3 regions of the Pseudomonas sp. B2M1-30 genome follow, and region 3 is predicted to be linked to each of the others. Evidence: riboswitches for the same ligand, from Rfam matches in the RefSeq annotation. Region 3 holds a riboswitch; each other region holds the start of a gene.

What was found. A riboswitch is a leader RNA that binds a small molecule or an ion and turns the genes downstream of it on or off. The one in region 3 is predicted to bind cobalamin.
Region 1: another riboswitch for cobalamin. It lies ahead of cobO (cob(I)yrinic acid a,c-diamide adenosyltransferase); the one in region 3 lies ahead of cobW (cobalamin biosynthesis protein CobW).
Region 2: another riboswitch for cobalamin. It lies ahead of N8H74_RS21540 (ABC transporter substrate-binding protein); the one in region 3 lies ahead of cobW (cobalamin biosynthesis protein CobW).

Annotation. Positions count from the first base shown of each region.
Region 1 is NZ_JAOEJT010000011.1:191,096-196,033, forward strand. Features, by position in the region: gene N8H74_RS21090 (sorbosone dehydrogenase family protein) at 1-835, opposite strand, end outside; gene N8H74_RS21095 (hypothetical protein) at 902-1,486, opposite strand; cobalamin riboswitch at 1,640-1,873, shown strand; gene cobO (cob(I)yrinic acid a,c-diamide adenosyltransferase) at 1,954-2,565, shown strand; gene N8H74_RS21105 (cobyrinate a,c-diamide synthase) at 2,562-3,920, shown strand; gene bluB (5,6-dimethylbenzimidazole synthase) at 3,917-4,567, shown strand; gene cbiB (adenosylcobinamide-phosphate synthase CbiB) at 4,564-4,938, shown strand, end outside.
Region 2 is NZ_JAOEJT010000012.1:50,911-55,848, forward strand. Features, by position in the region: gene map (type I methionyl aminopeptidase) at 1-702, opposite strand, end outside; gene N8H74_RS21525 (ParD-like family protein) at 699-926, opposite strand; gene N8H74_RS21530 (hypothetical protein) at 951-1,220, shown strand; gene N8H74_RS21535 (Ppx/GppA family phosphatase) at 1,217-2,152, shown strand; cobalamin riboswitch at 2,198-2,394, shown strand; gene N8H74_RS21540 (ABC transporter substrate-binding protein) at 2,538-3,551, shown strand; gene N8H74_RS21545 (iron ABC transporter permease) at 3,548-4,564, shown strand; gene N8H74_RS21550 (ABC transporter ATP-binding protein) at 4,561-4,938, shown strand, end outside.
Region 3 is NZ_JAOEJT010000002.1:198,583-203,520, reverse strand. Features, by position in the region: gene cobN (cobaltochelatase subunit CobN) at 1-931, opposite strand, end outside; gene cobW (cobalamin biosynthesis protein CobW) at 935-2,005, opposite strand; cobalamin riboswitch at 2,104-2,316, opposite strand; cobalamin riboswitch at 2,439-2,658, shown strand; gene N8H74_RS04560 (CbtB domain-containing protein) at 2,780-2,977, shown strand; gene N8H74_RS04555 (CbtA family protein) at 2,989-3,690, shown strand; gene N8H74_RS04550 (cobalamin biosynthesis protein) at 3,687-4,100, shown strand; gene cobM (precorrin-4 C(11)-methyltransferase) at 4,193-4,938, shown strand, end outside.

The sequences.
Region 1 (4,938 bases), on a different contig from region 3:
CGTTGACCGCCGTCCACAGCGCGCCGCTTTGCGGTTCCCAGGCCAGGCCGTTGGGGTTGCGGATGCCCGAGGCGAAGATCCGGTGATTGCCGGTGGCGCGGTCGACTTCCCAGATTGCGGCGCGACCTTCTTCCTGATCCAGGCCGTTTTCGCCGACGTTGCTGTTTGAGCCCACCGTCACATAGAGCTTGCTGCCGTCCTTGCTGGCGATGACGTTTTTCGTCCAGTGATGATTCAGCGTGCCGCCCGGAAGGTCGGTGACCTTGATCGGCTGCGTCTTGATTTCAGTGGCGCCGGATTCGTAGTGGAAGCGCAGCAGGCGGTCGGTATCGGCGACGTACAGATCGTTGCCGACCAGAGTCATGCCGAACGGCGAGTTGAGGTTTTGCAGAAATACCGTGCGGGTCTCGGCGACGCCGTCGTGATCGGCATCGCGCAGCAGGGTGATGCGGTTGGGGCTGGGCACGCCGGCACCCGCGCGTCCCATGACTTTTTTCATCACCCAGCCACGAATGCCCTTGCTGTCATCCGGTTTGGGCGGTGCGTTGGTTTCCGCCACCAGTACATCGCCGTTGGGCAGCACATACAACCAGCGCGGATGATCGAGGTTATCGGCAAACGCAGCCACCTGGGTGCCTGCGGCGGCTGTCGGTTTACCACCCGCCGGCCAGCCGGTCGCCGGGGCGATGTTCACCGTCGGGATCAGGGTCTTGTTCGGTTCGGGCAGTTTGGGTGATGGGCCGGTGCCGTCGGACACTTGCAGGCTGGACGACTCGCCGCACGCGGCAAGTCCGCCGGCGAAGGCGATGATGAAAACGAGCTGGGGCTTGCGCATTACTGATCTTCCCTATGAATGCATTCTTAATCATAGAGAAGGGCGCAAGCCCGATGGTTCAACCGGTCAGCCGCGCGCTTCCTTGAACAGCACGGCGATGCCCGGATGATAATTGCCGGCATCGCTGTGCAATTTGCGGTACGCGTAGGGGAAATACCAGGCGACGGCGCAGGTGTGTTCCTTTTGCAGGTCGTCGACCATGTCTTGCAGCTCTTCGGGGCTGGCGCTGTGTTGGGCCTTTTGCGGCGCGACGAACAGGCAGCCGAGCTTCAGGTCGCTGGCATAGCTGATGCGCTTGGCGTCGCTGGTGATCTCGGCCAAAGCCTGGCTGAGGTTGAGGTTGTTCACTCGCGGCCAGCGCTGCGTCGCCTGAATGAAGGCGCGATCCTCGGCGCCGGCGATGAACAGGTCGGTGCGGGCATTGCGCTCGCCTTCCTCGTTCTGTTTGCGGGTGGCGGTGTCGCGCAGTGTCACCAGCTCAGCCATCCACGCGGCAGCGGACAACAGGCCGAGGTTGGCTTTTTCATCGTGCCAGTACGGCGTGTCGTTGTCGCCGCGCACGGTGTTGTAGCGGTCGATACAGTCAAACCAGCGTTCCAGCACCGGGCGCAGGAATTCCAGGCGCGGGTTGCTGATGATCATGCCTTGCATGGGGCTCACCTTGTTCTTGTCTGATGTGAGGGTGTGGCTCTTTGATATCACTTGTCTCAGTGTGGCACAAGATTGGCGCCAGATAATTGATCGACGGCAGTTATTCGCTCGGCGGCGTCCTCTTCAATTGACGCTCCACCCCCAACCCTCTAACCTTCGCGGCTTGTTTCAGGTGCTCTGTGACCGATGTCGACAGAGTGAAACAGGGAAGCCGGTGAGGGTTGTCTTCAGGCGAAGAACGACTCCGATCCCGGCGCTGCCCCCGCAACGGTAAATGAGTGAAGACTGCGCCTTGTGCCACTGCGTCCGACAGCGATGCGGGAAGGCGCGCAGTCCGGCCGACGCCGCTCATGAGCCCGGAGACCGGCCTGATCCATCCAGCGGCATCACGGTGGGCGATGCCAGGCTTGTTGCCGTCTATTCTTGTGCCTGCCCGCCGTTATCCAGCCTCAACGGAGAGCTCCCCCATGACCGATTCCCCCGAACGTGACGAACGTCATCTGGCGCGCATGCAGCGCAAAAAAGCCGTGATCGACGAGCGCATTGCCAATTCGCCCAACGAATGCGGCCTGCTGCTGGTGCTGACCGGCAACGGCAAGGGCAAGAGCAGCTCGGCGTTCGGCATGCTCGCGCGCGCCATGGGCCACGGCATGCAGTGCGGCGTGGTGCAGTTCATCAAGGGCCGCAACAGCACCGGCGAAGAATTGTTTTTCCGCCGCTTCCCCGAGCAAGTGCGTTTTCATGTGATGGGCGAGGGCTTCACCTGGGAAACCCAGGATCGCCAGCGTGACATCGCCGCCGCCGAAGCGGCCTGGGAAGTGTCCCGGCAGATGCTGCGCGATCCGGCCATTGGCCTGGTGGTGCTCGATGAACTGAACATTGCCCTCAAGCACGGTTACCTCGACCTCGATCAGGTGCTCAGCGATTTGCAGGCCCGACCGCCGATGCAGCACGTTGTCGTGACGGGCCGCGCCGCCAAGCCGGAAATGATTGAGCTGGCCGACACCGTCACCGAGATGGGCATGATCAAGCACGCCTTCCAGGCGGGTATCAAAGCGCAGAAAGGCGTCGAACTTTGAAGTCACCACGTCACTGCCCGGCGGTGTTGATCGCCGCGCCGGCCTCCGGCCAGGGCAAGACCACCGTCACCGCCGCGCTGGCCCGTTTGCACCGCAATCAGGGGTGCAAGGTTCGTGTGTTCAAATGCGGCCCGGACTTTCTCGACCCGATGATCCTTGAGCGCGCCAGCGGTGCGCCGGTCTATCAACTGGACATGTGGATGGTCGGCGAGCAGGAAAGTCGCCGCCTGTTGTGGGAAGCTGCCGGCGAGGCCGATCTGATCCTGATCGAAGGCGTGATGGGACTGTTCGACGGCACGCCGTCGAGCGCCGATCTGGCGCGGCATTTCGGCGTGCCGGTATTGGGCGTGATCGACGGCACTGCCATGGCCCAGACCTTTGGCGCGCTGGCTCTTGGTTTGGCGCGCTACCAGCCGGACTTGCCGTTTGCCGGCGTGCTTGCCAATCGCGTCGGCACCTTGCGCCATGCGCAGTTGCTCGAAGGCAGCCTCACCGAAGGCTTGCGCTGGTACGGCGCGTTGTCCCGGGAAACCGGAATCGAACTGCCGAGCCGCCATCTCGGCCTGGTGCAGGCCAGCGAACTCAATGACCTCGACCTGCGCCTCGACGCGGCGGCCGAAGCACTCGCCAGCAGTTGCGAGGTAGCGCTGCCACCGGCGGTCGAATTCGCTGCACCTGAGATGCAGGTCACCGAACCCTTGCTCGAAGGCGTACGAATCGCTGTTGCGCGGGATGAAGCGTTTGCCTTCACCTACGGCGCGAGCCTTGATCTGCTGCGGGCGATGGGCGCCGAGTTGCGCTTTTTCTCACCGATCCGTGACACGCAATTGCCCGAGGCGGACAGCCTGTACCTGCCCGGCGGTTATCCGGAGTTGCACCACGTCGCGCTGGCGCAGAACACGGCGATGCTCGACGCGATCCGTGCGCATCACGCCGCCGGCAAGCCGTTGCTCGCCGAATGTGGCGGCATGTTGTATCTGCTCGATGCGCTGACCGATGTCGACGGCGTCCGCGCTGAGCTGGTCGGTCTGTTGCGCGGTGAGGCGGTGATGCAGAAACGCCTGGCGGCGCTGGCCCTGCAATCGGTCGAGTTGCCGGAAGGTGAGCTGCGCGGTCACACCTACCACCATTCCCTGACCACCACCGAACTGACCCCGATCGCCCGAGGCCACAGCCCCAACGGCGGGCGCGGAGCCGAAGCGGTTTATCGGGACGGGCGGATGACGGCGTCCTACGTGCATTTCTACTTCCCGTCCAATCCGGTGGCGATTGCCGCGTTGCTGGCGCCTGATCCTGAGGCCGCTCCCGTATTTGAAACCGTGATGGCAGCGGACTCGCTCGCGAAGGGGCTATGACAGACAACGCCTTCTCCGAAGACGAGCGCGAAGCCGTCTACCGCGCCATCGCCGAACGTCGCGACATGCGCCACTTCAGCGGCGGCACGGTCGAACCCGAACTGCTGCGCCGCTTGCTCGAAGCCGCGCACCAGGCGCCGAGTGTCGGCCTCATGCAGCCGTGGCGCTTCATTCGTATCAGTGACCGTGCGCTGCGTGGCCAGATTCAAAGCCTTGTGGAAGAAGAGCGGGTGCGTACCGCCGAGGCCCTTGGCGAGCGCAGTGACGAGTTCATGAGGCTCAAGGTCGAAGGCATCAACGACTGCGCCGAAGTGCTGGTCGCGGCGCTGATGGATGATCGCGAGCGACATATTTTCGGGCGCCGCACGCTGCCGGAAATGGACATGGCCTCGCTGTCCTGCGCGATCCAGAACCTGTGGCTGGCGGCGCGTGCCGAAGGTATGGGGATGGGCTGGGTGTCGCTGTTCGAGCCGCAGGCGCTGGCCGATCTGTTGAAACTGCCAGCCGGGGCCAAGCCGTTGGCGGTGTTGTGCCTGGGACCGGTCAAGGCATTCTATCCGGCGCCGATGCTGGTGCTCGAAGGGTGGGCGCGGGCGCGTCCGCTCAATGAGTTGCTGTATGAAAATTTCTGGGGAGTGAGTCAATGAGTGTGGCGTTGTTGAGTGTCGCCGCAGTCGCGCTGGATGCGTTGCTGGGTGAACCGAAACGCTGGCATCCGCTGGTGGCGTTCGGCAATTTCGCCGGGCGCATCGAACAACGTTTCAACGCCGGTGGGCGTGGCTGGCGTAGCCATGGCGTGACCGCCTGGGTGATTGCGGTGCTGCCGCTGACCTTGCTCGCCACGGCGCTGTCCTGGGCGCCCTATGTCGGCTGGCTGGTCGAGATTCTGGCGCTGTATTGCGCCCTTGGCATGCGCAGTCTCGGCGAGCATGTCGCGACCGTGGCCCAGGCGCTGCGTGGCGATGATCTGGAAGAGGCGCGCAAGCGCGTGGGCTATCTGGTCAGTCGCCAGACCAGC
Region 2 (4,938 bases), on a different contig from region 3:
CTGCGCCGACAGCGAGCCATCCTTGGTCAGCACCGTCCAGCCATCCGGCATGTTCTTCACATGGCGCTTGCCGGCGTTGAGCATCGGCTCGATGGTGAAAATCATCCCCGCCTTCAGCTTCAAGCCCTGATTGGGGAAACCGTAATGCAGGACTTGCGGCTCATCGTGATAGACCTTGCCGATCCCGTGCCCGCAATACTCGCGCACCACGCTGAAGCCCTCTTTCTCTGCCAGGCTCTGGATCGCGTGGCCGATGTCGCCCAGGGTCGCGCCCGGGCGCACCATGCGGATGCCGGCGCACATGGCCTCGTAGGTGGTCTTGATCAGATGCTGCGCTTCGGGCGTCGCCTCGCCGACCACGTACATACGGCTGGTATCGCCGAACCAGCCGTCCTTGATCACCGCGATGTCGAGGTTGACGATGTCGCCGTCCTGCAACGGCGTGCCCGACGGAATGCCGTGACACACCACGTCGTTGACCGAGGCGCAGACCGTTTTCGGAAATCCGTGATAACCGACGTTGGCCGGAATGGCTTTCTGCACGTTGACGATGTAGTCGTTGCACAGGCGGTCCAGCTCATCGGTGGTGACGCCGGCCTTGACGTGGGGCACCAGCATCGCCAGCACTTCGGCGGCCAGTTTGCCGGCCCCGCGCGATTGTGCGATGTCGGCCGGGGTGTTGATCTTGATCTGGTTTCTCATGCCGTGACTGCTTCCTGAGTCAGTTGTTGCAGGTCCAGGCCGCCGGCCTGTTCAGCGCGAATCAGCAAGCGGCAGATGGCGCTGTGGTCGAGGTTGGGGTGCAGTTCGGCGAGCATGCCGATGCGCATCCAGTGCTCGGCCTGTGCGTTGATCGAGCGGCTGAGCGCGGTGCTGGAGATGCGCAGATTCTCGTGCATGTCCTCTGAGATCTTGACGATGCCCATAAATGTTTCCGATACGAAATATATATGGATCGTATATTAATCGGACAGTCGCAAAAATTGCAAACCCGCAGCGGCGCGGCAAATCGCAGGCAAAAAAAAGCTGCCAGAAATGGCAGCAAAAAACTGAGAGCACGCGATGTATTGAGGCCAGTATGGGCGCCGGATAATGACAGCGTCATGACAGCCGAAAATTCATCGAACCGCCCCTGCGGCGTCATCAGGATGTCATCAAATCAACGGCAGAATCCTCGCAACCGCGAGCCTTCGACGGATGATTTGCAAGGATTCCCATGAAAGACGACGCCTCTCTGTTTGCCGCCATCGACCTGGGCTCGAATGCGTTTCGCATGATGATCGGCCAGTCGGTACGCAGCCGAAAGGGCCTGATGATTCAGGAAATCAAAACCCTGCGCGAGCCGGTGCGCCTGGCCGAAGGCCTTGATGGCGGCGCGCTGGATGCGTTGGCCCTGGATCGCGGCTGGCAGGCGTTGGCGCGGTTCGGCAAGAAGCTGCGCGGCTTCGAACCCGGCCGCGTGCGTGCCGTCGCTACCAGCGCCGTGCGCGAAGCCGACAATGCGCCGCTGTTTCTGGCCAGCGCGGAACGGCACCTGGGCTTTCGCATTGACGTCATCTCCGGGCATGAAGAAGCGCAACTGGTGTACGCCGGGGTGGCCCATGCCCTGCCGAGCGCCGAAGACATGCGTCTGGTGGTCGACATCGGCGGTGGCTCCACCGAACTGATCCTTGGCCAGGGCTCGCAACCGTTGCTGACCGAAAGCATCGCCATCGGCAGCGGCACCTTGAGCGCGCGGTACTTTCGCGGCGGCGAAGTTTCTTGCGCCGCCCTGCAGGAAGCCGAACGCGTCGCGATCCTTCAGTTTGAAAAAGTCGCCCGGCGTTATCGTGCCCAGGGCTGGCAGCAGACCATCGGCTCTTCCGGCACCGCGCGCATGCTCGCCAAAGTACTCAAGGCCAATCGCCTGAACGACTTCGGCCAGGACGGCATCACCTACGGCGGCCTGCTGCGCCTGTCATTGCTTCTGCTGAAAGTGCAGAACGTCCAGCAACTCAAACTCGCCGGTCTGCAACCCCACCGCCAGGGCATCCTGCCCGGCGGTCTGGTGATCATGCTCGCCGCGTTCAAAGCGTTCGGCATCGCGCAAATGATGCCCTCTGAACCGGGCCTGCGCCTGGGTGTGTTGCACGGCTTGATGAGCAACCATTAATACCCGCCTCGCTTTATATTCCCGCTCCCCTTCGGCGGCCCGATCGATTACCATGCCGCCGCCGGTTCCCAAACGGGATCAATAGGGAATCCGAGGTGCCTGCACGGCACCAATCGGAACTGCCCCCGCAACTGTAGGTGCTGAGCCTGCTCCTTGACTGCCACTGGGATCACCCCCGGGAAGGCCGGAGCACAGGCGATGACGCATCAGTCAGGAGACCTGCCGGCGCAGTAAATCACTAACCGGCGGGGTGTCCGGGAGGACATCCTGCCGTGCGCGTCCTCGATGGATGCCCGGCCTTGCGCGGCCTCCTTGCCTGCGTTCGATGGTGTGTTTCCAAGCCGTACCCTCCCGCTCCGCGTACGGTTCCCCTGGAGACTGCATCATGCTGCTGCCCCACGTTGCCACCCTCATCGCCGGCCTGACCCTCAGCGCTCTTGCCCAGGCGACACCGACTCACTATCCCCTGACGATCGAAAACTGTGGCAGCACCCTCACCTTTGCGCACGCACCAACGCGCACGGTCACCATCGGCCAGGCCGGTACGGAAATGCTCTACGCCATGGGCCTGGGCGACAAAATGGTCGGCACCTCGCTGTGGTTCAACAACGTGCTGGACACGTACAAGGTGCAGAACGACAAGGTCGGGCGGCTGGCCGACAACGAACCGAGTTTCGAGGCGGTTATCGGCAAACGTCCGGAACTGGTCGCCGTGGAGCTGGAATGGATGGTCGGCCCGCAAGGGGCGGTCGGCACCCGCGAGCAGTTTCATGAGCTGAAAATCCCTACCTATCTGCTGCCTTCCGACTGCGAAGCCAAGGACAATCTGGTCGGCGCCGACGGCACACGCCTTGAGCCGTTTCGCATCGACAGCATTTACAAGAGTGTCAGCCAACTGGCAGAAATCTTCGATGTGCGTGACCGTGGCGAACAGCTCAATGCCGAGCTCAAGGCCAGCCTCGCCAAATCGATCGCCACCGCGCGCAACAAAGACTTGAAGGATGCCAGCGCGCTGGTCTGGTTCTCCAGCGCCCAAATGGACATCGAACCCTTCGTGGCCGGCCACAAAGGCGTTCCTGATTTCATGCTCAGTACCCTCGGCGTGCGCAACGTGGTGCAATCCGATGAAGAGTGGCCGACGGTCGGTTGGGAAACCATCGCCAAGGCCAATCCGACCTTTCTGGTGATCGCGCGCATGGACCGCCGTCGCTTCCCGGCTGACGACTACGAGAAAAAACTGGCGTTCCTGCGCAGCGATCCGGTGACTCGTAACATGGAGGCGGTGAAACACAACCGCATCATCATTCTCGACGCCATGGCGATGCAGGCCAGCCTGCGGATGTTCGACGGCGTTGAACAACTGGCCTCGGCCATTGACGGCTACGACCTGTCGAAATGATCAGGGGCCTGGTCCGTCTGTCGCTGGTCGGGGCGATCCTGTTGGCCGCCGTGATCGCCGGTGTGGCCATCGGTGAAACGCCAATCGAACCGGGTGTGGTGTTTCAAGTGCTGGCCAACAAACTGTGGGCGGCCGGCCATGTGCTCGACCCCATCGATGAAGGCATCGTCTGGAACTATCGCCTGACTCGTGCCCTGGTGGCGGCCGCCTGTGGTGCCGGTCTGGCGACCTGCGGAGTGATTCTGCAATCACTGCTGCGCAACCCGTTGGCCGATCCCTATCTGCTGGGCATTTCCGCCGGCGCCTCGACGGGCGCGGTGATGGTGGCGTTGCTGGGCGTCGGTGCCGGAGTGCTTTCGCTGTCGGCCGGGGCCTTCGTCGGCGCCGTGACGGCCTTCGTGCTGGTGATCCTGTTGGCGCGCGTCAGCGGCTCCGCCAGCGGCACCGGGCAAATCATTCTGGCAGGGATCGCCGGCTCGCAGCTATTCAACGCGCTGACGGCGTTTCTGATTACCCGCTCGGCGAGCTCCGAGCAGGCGCGCGGGATCATGTTCTGGCTGCTGGGCAATCTCGGCGGCGTGCGCTGGCCTTCGGTGTGGCTGGCGGTGCCGGTGGCCCTGGCTGGATTGATTGTGTGCCTGTGGCATCGACGGGCGCTGGATGCGTTTACCTTTGGTGCGGATTCGGCGGCGTCCCTCGGCATACCGGTGCGCCAGGTGCAGATACTGCTGATCGGCTGCGCGGCGCTGGTAACAGCGGTGATGGTCTCGATTGTCGGCTCGATCGGTTTTGTCGGTCTGGTGATTCCTCACGCCGCACGTCTGCTGCTGGGCACCGGCCACGCACGCCTGCTACCTGCCAGCGCCCTGGGCGGCGCCTTGTTTCTGATCGCTGCCGATGTGCTGTCACGCACGTTGATCAAGGGCCAGGTGATACCGGTCGGGGTGATTACCGCGCTGGTCGGCGCACCGGTTTTCGCCTTGATCCTGATCAGCCGGAGAAACGCCCGATGAGTGTATTGAGCTGCTCAAACCTGACATTCAGGGTGCGCGGCGCCGAACTGCTCAGCGGTGTCGGCCTGGAGGTCCTTCAGGGAGAAACCCTCGGTATCGTCGGCCCCAATGGTGCAGGGAAATCCACCCTGCTCAAATTGCTCGCAGGCCTGCGTGAACCGAGTGCCGGCGAGGTTCTGCTCGAAGGTCGGCGCCTGGGGCAAATGACCCGGCGGACGATTGCGCAGAAACTCGCGGTGGTCGAACAACAGGCGGACACCGATGACGGCATTCGCGTGTTCGACGCCGTTGCCCTGGGACGTACGCCCTGGCTGTCGGCGCTTGAGCCGTGGTCACGCAGCGATGACGAAATCGTTCAGCAGGCGCTGTCCGAC
Region 3 (4,938 bases):
CTCGCGGGCCGAGGCCCTGCTCGCTTTCGCGCCAGCCCGGTTCGTTGTCCTGGGCGCAAATCGCCTGGATCACCGGGATATCGCGGCGAAACGGCCGCAGATGTGGCGCCTCGGGGCTCGACTGGGCAAATCCCGTGGTGTTGAGAATCACCGAGGCCGAGACTTCATCCAGCCAGTCCTCGACCACCGACAGGCAACCCGGCTCCTTGAGGCTTGCCACGGCAATCGGCAACGGATTAAGCCCCGCCGCCTGCAGCCGCTGGCAGAAAACATCGATGAACGCGGTGTTCGCCGCCTGTAAATGCGAGCGATAAAACAACACCGCCGCCACCGGGCGTTCGGGCAACCAATCGGCTTGCCAGTCGCTCAGTGCGGCGGTGTTTTTATCGGGATGGTAAATCGCCGTGCGCGGCAGGGTTTGCGGTTCGCCCCAGGTGTAATCGCGCGCCAGCCAACGGTTGGCCAGACAACGGAAAAAATCCAGCGCATTGCCCATGCCGCCCTGGCGCAGGAACTGCCAGAGCCGGTCGCGATCCTCGGCGCCGACGGTGCTCAGGTCGCTGAGCTCCGGATCGGGACGGTCATCGCCCGGCACCAGAATCACCTGCACACCGCGCTCGGCCAGTTCGACCAGACGCTCGACCCCGTAACGCCAATAGGCGATGCCGCCGTGCAGGGAAATCAGAATGACCCTGGCGTGGCGCAGCACTTCGTCGACGTACAGATCCACCGACGCGTGATTCTGCACCTGCATCGGGTTGGCCAGACGCAGGCTCGGGTAATCCTCGGGCAACTGCTGCGCCGCTTCGGCGAGCAGCGCCAGGCTGGAATCGCCGCTGCACAGGATCACCAGTTCGGCGGGGGTTTGTCCAAGGTCGGCGATGTTGTCATCCGACACGAAACCGCCGGGCTGGGTCCTGAGCAGGTGCATGGTTTAAACGCTGAGCGCGGCGCGCAGTTGCGCTTCAAGTCGGGCGGCGTCCAGTTCCTGGCCGATCAGCACCAGCCGGGTGACGCGCGCTTCATCGGCACCCCACTGACGGTCGAAGTGCTTGTCGAAACGCGTGCCCACGCCCTGGATCAGCAGGCGCATCGGCTTGTTCGGGATCGCCGCGAAACCCTTCACCCGCAGGATGCCGTGCTGAACCACCAGTTGCGTCAGGGCGTCGAGCAGCAGGCTCTCGTCGGCTTGCGGCAGCTCGATGGAGATCGAGTCGAAGGCGTCGTGATCGTGATCGTCGTGGTCATCATCACCGTCGTGGTGGTGATCGTGATGGCTGTGGCGGCTGTCGATGTGCTCTTCGGAACCGGCGCCCAGACCAATCAACACATCCAGCGGCAGACGACCGTTGCTGGCTTCGATGATTTTTACCGCTGGCGGCAGTTCTTCGGCGACTTCCAGGCGCACACGGGCCAGATCTTCCGGACTGGTCTGGTCAGCCTTGTTGAGGATCACCAGGTCAGCGCTCGCCAGTTGATCGGCGAACAGCTCGTGCAGCGGCGACTCGTGGTCCAGGTTCGGGTCGAGTTTGCGCTGGGCGTCGACCTGATCCGGGAACGCAGCGAAGGTGCCAGCGGCCACGGCCGGGCTGTCGACCACGGTGATCACCGCGTCGACGGTGCAGGCGCTGCGGATTTCCGGCCACTGGAAGGCTTGCACCAGTGGTTTTGGCAGGGCCAGGCCCGAGGTTTCGATGAGGATGTGGTCGAGATCGCCGCGACGGGCGACCAGTTCACGCATCACCGGGAAGAACTCTTCCTGCACGGTGCAGCACAGGCAACCGTTGGCCAGTTCGTAGACGCGGCCGGTGGCTTCTTCTTCGGTGCAGCCGATGGTGCATTGCTTGAGGATTTCACCGTCGATGCCCAGCTCGCCGAACTCGTTGACGATCACCGCGATACGACGACCCTGGGCGTTGTCGAGCATGTGCCGCAGCAGGGTGGTTTTACCCGAGCCGAGAAAACCGGTGACGATGGTGACGGGAAGTTTGGCCAATGTTTTCATCGGATGCCCTTTGGCAAGGTGGCGGGCATACGGGACGAGAACCGGCCACGCAGACACGCGCCGGAAGCGTTCGCCACCGGATCACCCCGCCCGGTTGTAGTGAGAATCTGTATCGAGGCAGGTCTCCTGGCTGACGGCGTTCGGGACTTGGCCCGGCATTCGCTGCGCCTTCCCGCGAGCTCCGTAGGGGGAGCCTGCAGTGGCGTGGCAGCGAACAGCACCGTTCACAGTTGCGGGGGCAGCCGCGGCTTGGACCGCGTTCCCTTCTTAGCTTCGGCACGCGCCGAAGAACCTCGAAAGCGCAAGGCTACGCAGGGTATGGGGATGGGTCAATGCTTGGTGGATTTTGAGATTGGGGGCATATCCGTTGCTTCGGGTGCTCAAAAAACGGATATGCCCCCATTCAATTGACTCAAACCCTCCCCCATGCTCTCCTACACACCTTGTTACGGGTGCCCTGCAAAGGGTGAAACGGGAAACCGGTGAATCATGTGCTTTACTCAAAAGCCATGTCAGTCCGGTGCTGCCCCCGCAACGGTAAGCGAGAGAAGCGTCAGATCCACTGTGCCATGGCATGGGAAGGTGATGCTTGCAGGTCGGCCAGACGCCACCCCTCGCGAGCCCGGAGACCGGCCCGCAACACACAGCGCGTACCTTGCGTCGCTGAACATAACAAACCCGCGGTGGGCGGGCGCTGTTCGAACCTCTGCGTGCCTGACCCGCAGGGGTTTTCATGCGCTCCGTTCACCCGCTGACACTCCAGAGGGAAGCGCCATGTCGATCATCAGCAGCACCGGCAGCAATTCGGACAAGATCTCCAGCACCAACACCCTGAGCCAACGCCTGACCGCCGCCGTCTGCGCGTCGATCCTCGGTGCCTGCCTGGTCTACTTCGCCGGTTTCTCGCACATCGAAGCGGTACACAACGCCGCCCACGATACCCGCCACAGCGCCGCGTTCCCGTGCCACTGAGACCTGACGACATGATCAAGCGCATTGCCCAAACCGCAGGCTTCACCGGCCTGCTGGCCGCCCTGCTGCTGACCCTGCTGCAAAGCTTCTGGGTGTCGCCGCTGATTCTCCAGGCGGAAACCTTCGAGAAATCCGAGCCAGTGGCTGAAGTTCACGAACACGCCGCCGGCACCGCCGCGCACACGCACGACGCCGAAGCCTGGGAGCCGGAAGATGGCTGGCAGCGCGTGGTTTCGACCACCGGCGGCAACCTCGTCGTCGCTGTCGGTTTCGCCCTGATGCTGGCCGGTCTGTACACCCTGCGTGCGCCGACCAAAACCTCGCAAGGCCTGCTTTGGGGCCTCGCCGGTTATGCGACCTTCGTGCTCGCGCCGACCATGGGCCTGCCGCCGGAACTGCCGGGCACCGCTGCCGCCGATCTGGCCTCGCGGCAGATGTGGTGGATCGGCACCGCCGCGTCCACCGCTGTGGGTCTGTCGCTGATCGCGTTCAGCCGCAACTGGCTAATGAAGATCCTTGGCGTGGCGATCATCGCCGTGCCGCATGTGATCGGCGCGCCGCAACCGGAAGTGCATTCGATGCTCGCTCCGGAAGTGCTGGAAGCTCAGTTCAAGATCGCTTCGCAGTTGACCAACGTGGCGTTCTGGCTGGCCCTGGGCCTGATCAGCGCCTGGTTGTTCCGCCGCAAGAACGACGGTCAATACAACGCATGACCGATGCTGGCGCAGCGCCGACCCTGGTGGTCGGCCTGGGCTGCCAGCGCGGCTGCCCGGCCAGCACCCTGCGTGCGCTGCTTGACCAGGCCTTGCAGGCTCATCGCATTGAACTGCGGGCAGTCAAGGCGTTGGCCAGCATCGACCTCAAACGTGACGAACCGGGCCTGCAAGAACTTGCCGCGCAACTCGCGCTGCCCCTGCTCTACTTCAGCCGCGAGGAACTGGCCGGTTACCAGCCGCGATTGAGTCACCGTTCGCAAATCGCCTATGAGCGCACCGGCTGCTACGGCGTGGCCGAAAGTGCCGCCCTGGCCCTTGCCGAACAGCTGATCCAGGCCCCTGCAAAACTGCTGATTTCACGGCAGAAATACGCCCAGGCGACTTTGGCATTGGCCGGCGCCGCCTGAAATCCCGATAATCCCCGCCATCGATCATGAGCATTCTTCATCTGAAGCGCTCTGATACCGCCTCACCCTGCCCTTTTTCACAGGATTCAGCGATGACCGTCTACTTCATCGGCGCCGGCCCCGGCGACCCGGAACTGATCACCGTCAAAGGCCAGCGGCTGATCCGCACCTGCCCGGTCATCATCTACGCAGGCTCATTGGTACCGGCGGCGGTGCTGCAAGGTCATCAAGCCGAAACGGTGGTCAACAGCGCCGAATTGCATCTGGAACAAATCATCGAACTGATCAAATCCGCCCACGCCCGGGGACAGGACGTGGCGCGGGTGCATTCCGGCGATCCGAGTCTGTATGGTGCGATCGGCGAGCAGATCCGCTATTTGCGTGAGCTGGACATCCCGTTCGAAATCATCCCCGGCGTCACCGCCACCGCCGCCTGCGCCGCGTTGTTGGGCGCCGAACTGACCCTGCCGGATATCTCGCAAAGCGTGATCCTGACCCGTTACGCGGACAAAACCGCGATGCCCGCCGGGGAAGAACTGGGCAGTCTGGCGCAGCACGGGGCGACCATGGCGATTCATCTGGGGGTCAATCATCTGGAAAAGATCCTCGCCGAGCTGCTGCCACACTACGGCGCCGATTGCCCGATTGCGGTGATTCACCGCGCGACCTGGCCGGATCAGGATTGGGTCGTGGGAACGCTGGCGGATATCGCCGGGAAAGTCGCCGCCAAGGGTTTTCGACGCACGGCGTTGATTCTGGTGGGCCGGGTGTTGGGCAGCGACCATTTCAGTGAGTCGTCGCTGTATCGCGCGGGGCATGCGCATTTGTATCGGCCGTA